2 regions of the Thalassotalea aquiviva genome follow, and region 1 is predicted to be linked to the other one. Evidence: predicted binding sites of a transcription regulator. Region 1 holds the regulator's gene; the other holds the start of a gene.
What was found. The regulator sigma-54, encoded in region 1, starts transcription at its own class of promoters, with help from an activator protein. The targets are predictions, from matches to a motif close to GTTGGCACGNNNNTNGNNT.
Positions count from the first base shown of each region.

Region 1 (3,207 bases):
GCCAATCCAGTGATTTAAAAAATAAAGTGGCCAATTACATTGAAGATGTGAAAATCACCCAAGGAAGTTTGACCATTGAAGCAGACTTAGTACAAGTTGCGCAAAATGGTGATGGTGACAACAAATCTTACTTAGCCAAAGGCAAGCCGGCAAGGTTTAGTCAGTTATTAGAAGATGGTCAGCTAATCGAGCTTAAAGCGAATGAGATTTCTTATTCCCCTAGCACCAACACGATAACCATTAAGGGTAATGCATCGGTAAGTCAAGAAGGCAGTATGGTGCGCGGAGATATTATTACCTATAACACCGAAACCGAGCAGTTAACCGCAGAAAGCAGTGAAAGTGTCACCACCATTTTAAAGCCTGACAGCAAAGTTCCTGCAAAAGATGAAAAACCAACAGAGCAATAACACATAATGACTTCGGTATTAAAAGCAGAAAATTTAGCTAAATCATACAAAGGTAGAAAAGTTGTTAAAGATGTCAGTCTGACCGTAAACGCGGGTCAGGTTGTTGGCTTACTCGGCCCTAATGGGGCGGGTAAAACCACCTCTTTTTATATGATTGTGGGTTTGGTTCCTAGCGACCAAGGTAGAGTTAGCCTAAATGGTGATGATTTAACCTTATTACCCATGCATGAGCGAGCTCGCAAGGGCTTAGGTTATTTGCCGCAAGAAGCATCGATATTTCGTAAACTCACCGTTGCCGATAACATTATGGCTATTTTGCAAACACGCAAAGATTTAAACGCAGATCAACGACAAGAAAAGCTGGAAGCTTTGGTCGAAGAATTTAATATTGCCCACATCATAGATAATACCGGTCAAAGTTTATCTGGTGGTGAACGGCGCCGGGTCGAAATCGCTAGAGCATTGGCGGCCGATCCACAATTTATCTTACTTGATGAACCTTTTGCAGGTGTTGATCCGATTTCGGTTGGCGATATTAAAAAAATAATTTTACATCTTAAAAATCGTGGTATCGGGGTATTAATTACCGATCATAATGTGCGTGAAACTCTTGACGTATGTGAGCATGCTTACATCGTTAGCCATGGCGAACTTATCGCTGAAGGGGATGCACAGCAAGTGTTAAATAACCAGCAAGTACGTGATGTATACCTTGGTGAGAAATTCACGCTATAGTTATATAACAAACCGATAAAAAATGTATCAGAAACGTCAGGTTTAGCCTGAGTAAAATGGAAGTATTTCAAACATAATGAGACCTAGTCTTCAGCTCCGAATGGGGCAGCATTTAACGATGACACCTCAACTGCAACAAGCGATAAAGTTGTTGCAGCTCTCCACGTTGGATTTACAACAAGAAATCCAAGAAGCCCTTGATAGCAATCCTTTACTTGAAGTCGATGAAACACAACCAATGGACAGCAACGGTGGTGATGAGTTTGACAAAAAAGTCAGCGAAGAAACAGCGCACGCTAACAGCGACAGTCACGATGATGCCAATATCAACTCCGACGAAGTCAGTACATCAGAACAACTCAGTTCAGATGAAATCCCCCAAGATCTTAACGTCGATACAACGTGGGAAGAAAGTTTCAGCGCTGGGGTATCAAACACCGGACTAAAGTCGTCTTCAGATGATGAATACACCTATCAAGGCGAAACAACCGAGTCAATTAGAGATCACTTACTTTGGCAGATGGAGTTAACACCATTTTCAGACACTGACCGCACCATCGCGGTGGCGATTATTGATGCCATTGATGACAGTGGTTATTTGACCATCACAACCGAAGATGTGTTGGCAAGCCTTGGCGATGACGAGGTTGAACTTGACGAAGTTGAAGCGGTATTAAAACGCATTAACATGTTCGACCCGATTGGCGTGGGCGCTCAATCAATCAGTGATTGCTTAATTATTCAGTTAAATCAGTTTGACTCCAATACCCCATATTTAAAAGAAGCCAAACAAATCATTAAAGATCATATTGAGCTTTTGGGTAATCGTGATTATCGCCAATTAATGCGCAAGACTCGCCTTAAAGAACCACAACTGAAAGAGGTTATGCTGTTAATTCATAGCCTTAACCCTCGACCAGGTGATGTTATTGTCGCCAATGATGAGCAATACATTGTACCCGATGTAAGTGTGTTTAAGAAAAATGGCCGCTGGGTTGTTGAACTTAACCCAGATACCGCACCAAGGCTTGGGATAAATCAGCAATATGCTTCTTTGACTAAATCGAGAAACACCGATGAAAGCCAATTTGTGCGTTCCCATTTGCAAGAAGCTAAGTGGTTTATTAAATCCCTTGAAAGTCGAAATGATACCTTATTAAAAGTGTCAAATTGCATTGTTCAACGCCAACAAGCGTTCTTTGAACATGGCCCTGAAGCAATGCGTCCGATGGTTTTAAATGATATTGCTGAAGCAGTAGAAATGCACGAATCAACAATATCTCGAGTCACCACTCATAAGTACATGCACACCCCAAGAGGTATTTTTGAATTAAAATATTTCTTTTCAAGTCATGTCAGTACAGAAAACGGTGGTGAATGCTCTTCAACCGCGATACGAGCCTTGATTAAAAAGCTCGTCGACGCTGAGATCCCAAGCAAGCCATTAAGCGACAGTAAAATGGCGCAGTTACTTGCCGATCAAGGCATTAATGTTGCACGCAGAACGATAGCTAAATATCGAGAATCTTTGGCTATTCCACCTTCTAACCAACGTAAAAGCTTATTGTAGCTTTGAATAAAAGGAAAACGCTTATGCAAATTAATCTATCTGGGCATCATGTAGACGTCACCGACTCTATGCGCAACTATGTTGAGTCTAAGTTTGAAAAATTAGAGCGGCATTTTGATCATATTAATAATGTTCAAGTGTTTTTAAAGGTTGAGAAGTTAGAGCAAATTGCCGAAGCAACTTTACATGTTAACGGTGGCGAAATATTTGGCTCATCATCCGATCAAGATATGTATGCTGCTATTGATGCACTTATTGATAAATTGGACAGACAGGTTTTAAAATACAAAGCCAAACTTACCAAACATTAATTATGAATTTAACAGAATTACTCACTCCAGACTGCACCGTGTGTGCAGTCCCTGGCACCAGCAAAAAGACCGTCCTAGAACACATCAGCAAACTGGCCAGCCAAAAAATAAGAACAAGCAGTGAAAAAGAGTTACTCAATACGTTATTAAATCGTGAAAAGCTTAGTAGTACAGGCATTGG
Region 1 is NZ_CP166961.1:534,368-537,574, reverse strand. It holds gene lptA (lipopolysaccharide transport periplasmic protein LptA) at 1-410, shown strand, start outside; gene lptB (LPS export ABC transporter ATP-binding protein) at 417-1,145, shown strand; gene ACAY00_RS02320 (RNA polymerase factor sigma-54) at 1,222-2,715, shown strand; gene hpf (ribosome hibernation promoting factor) at 2,739-3,026, shown strand; gene ptsN (PTS IIA-like nitrogen regulatory protein PtsN) at 3,029-3,207, shown strand, end outside.

Region 2 (3,207 bases), 400 kb from region 1:
CTGCTTTCGCATAGTCTTGTTGTTTTAAGCTAACAAACGCTAACTGATGTATGGCCCCAAGATGATTTGGTTGTTGGATTAAAACTTGATTAAAAATTGGCGTAGCTAATTGATATTTCTCTTCGCTTATATAAGCAATCCCCTTAGCAAGCATGGCATTTATATTATTCGGTGCACCTTCTAGCCAACCATCAATATCGGCTAAGGCCTCCTTCACTTTACCAACTTTTATCTTTTCATAAATAAGTAATAATCGGGCTTGATCTTTTTCAGGTGCCAATTGCATAGCACGCTCTAAATCGTCTAGGCCACTTGCAGGAACAACAGCATTTTTGATCATCCCTCGTTTAATCAAGTCCTCGGAATTTGACAGTGAAATATTATTCATTTCATTGAGCAGTAAATTCGCCATATCGATATTGTCTTGCTCGAGCAATGACCAGCTCGCACTCGCTAACGTATTAAAATCATCAACGTCAAAATCTGTCCCTAAATTTAAGGCTTCGATGTTCTCATTGACGTAACCGAGTTTAATTTTAAGGTTTACTAGCATCGACTTGGCAGCCGATTGGGGGGGTAAGTACTGTTCAACTTTATTTAAGTTATTGTAGGCTAATTCCCAATTTGCCAATTGAAAATTACTCACACCAGATATGTAATTGGCTTTATAAGATTGTTGAGCTTGCGATAAGGTAATCGCTATATATTCAATCGCGCCTTTATAATCTTTCGCTCTAAATTTTAATTCGGCTTTATATTCATTTATGAAAGGATCTTTGGGGGCAATAGCAAGAAGTTTATCTACATATTCGTCAGCTTGATTTAAATCACCCGATGCAATCAATACTGCAATATAGTTAAGTTGAACAAAATAACTCAAACCAAAATGATTTAGGTATTTTTGATAGTCATCTATCGCCGCCGTATAGTTTTTTTCTAGGGTGTAGAGCATGGCTCTTACGAGCAAGGCATCCATGTAGGGACTATCACGCTCGATGAGTTCGGATAACAGTTCAATGGCTGCAGCACTTTGACCATCGATGCCTGCAACCCAAGCTTTCGATACATTAGAATAAAAGCCAACACTTTGTGACTGAGTAATGTTTTGTTGCATGATGCTTAATGACTCAACGAGCTCCCCTAATGTGACGTTATAGATGGCAATTAGGGTTCTCGCTTTTAATAAGGACTCATGCGATAAAGTGTATTGGCTGATATCATTAAGACTCATAGGGTTAGCTAGTAGCCACCTTACTCGAATTAACAACGGGATAATCTCATTAATATCGTACTCAAGTTCAATGGCCCTTTTTAACTCTTTTTCTGCTGACTCATAATCGGCGATAAACAGGTAACTTTGAGCTAATAAGAATCGTGCATGGCCATCGGTGGTTTTCTGTCTCACAACATTTTTAAGCACCACAACCGCTTGCTTATGGTTTTGTTGTTGCATTAGCTCTTGTGCTTCCGCCAGTAATTCATCAGTTGTTTTTTGGTTACACGCTGTGATAAAGAAAATGACGACAATAAGCATTGCTTTTTTTATAGCATGGCAAAGGGATTGATAAGACATGTTACGAGATCCTTTATTATTGTTTGACCACGAATGGGCACCTTTTCGCAAGTATAGAACAAAAAATAACCGTTGATGTTGTGTTACTAATGATTTTTATAATCTTTTCAGTTACTAAGATTTTAAATTGACGCACCATGTATAGTGAAATTTAAGTCGTAGCAGTTGAAACATTGATGGATAGGTGTTGCGATTAAGCAACTAAGAAAAATAGTTAGCATTAACGCCCCAATAAGCTTTTTAACAACATATAAGCGTTAGTAAAGCAAACTTTTAAGCTGTCAGTAATTTTTACACCTAGTTTGTAAAGCAAATTTTAGTAGCCTTTATTTTGCCTTATCCATATGTATTTATTGATTTTTTTATTGTTGGCATTAGGGTTGCTTATATTCGATGCAAGGAAATGAACACAGGGTGACGTTCATCCAAGTTCTAATTAAAAACTTAACGAGGTCGAATATGTTTAACAAAAAATCTTTAATTTATGCGCTACTCCCATTAGGGTTAAGTTTTAGTGCAATTTCAGGAACCTTAATTGATGATTTCGCTTTGCCAGACCCGGCAGATAGTTGTACGGCAACTGTTAGCGGAAGCTCTGATGGTATGGGTGGTTTTAATACTGTCTCTTGTGACTACGTAGACAATGGTTACACTTCTCCTAATAATCCGTATTCTATTTTAGGTGGCGAAAGAGAAGTTGATATCACAATTTTAAGCATTACCGGTGATGTTCAAGGACCTGAATCAGTATCCGTCACAAGCGGTCCAAATTTCACCAAAACGTCATCTTCTCTTTCGCTGAGCAATGATTCAGGGATTGAGTCTAAAGTTGTTCTTACTTGGGATGGTACAGTTGCTACACCACTCCTAGTTGATTTAACTCCAGATTTAGGTGGCGCATTTGCTGTTGACGTTTTATCACGAGATGGGAACTTTACGGGTGAATTTACCTTAACCGATTCTAGTAATAACACAGAAACAAAAACTATTCCGCCAGCAGCAACGGTTCCTGGCACAACTTATGTACCGTTTGCGAGTTTCACTACGATTGATTTTTCAGCGATTACATCTTTAGTGATTGAGGTTACTAGTGAACAAGATGTTGACCTTCGAGTAGCGTTTGCACGAACCGTACCAGAGCCTGAAACTATTGCGTTATTCGGGTTGTCTATCTTAGGTTTAGCATTACGTAGAAAGAAACTTATTTAATTAACGCTTTAATTCAAACGAAATAGTTTGTGACATTTACGATCTCAAGGAAAGTGTTCCAAATTTAAGTGCTACGAATTAACCCTCAGCGTAGTCTTTTGTTAAAACCTTAATTGCATTCAAGTAATTAAGGTTTTTTATTTTGTTTGCCGTAATGAGCCAATAATCATCCGTGCTTTATGATAAGTAATACCATTGAAGTACGAGTCGTCCATCAGAGTTAATTTTTAACGGCATATTGATTTCTTTTTGTCCTTTAAAATCTCAGCAAGTAACTCATTTAGCTATATAAATTGATTTCGTTTTTTTTAGCCTATACTGAGTATTTAACCATTTGAAATAAAAAGGATTGATGATGAAGTACTGTGTACTGTTGCCTATACTGTGCCTGCTTGTTGCCTGTACGCCGGAGCCAACAACAGATG
Region 2 is NZ_CP166961.1:134,193-137,399, forward strand. It holds gene prsT (XrtA/PEP-CTERM system TPR-repeat protein PrsT) at 1-1,573, opposite strand, end outside; gene ACAY00_RS00575 (PEP-CTERM sorting domain-containing protein) at 2,033-2,782, shown strand; gene prsT (XrtA/PEP-CTERM system TPR-repeat protein PrsT) at 3,135-3,207, shown strand, end outside.
Region 2: ACAY00_RS00575 (PEP-CTERM sorting domain-containing protein) is a predicted target of sigma-54. The motif match lies at 1,941-1,959, and genes of this name have one in related genera.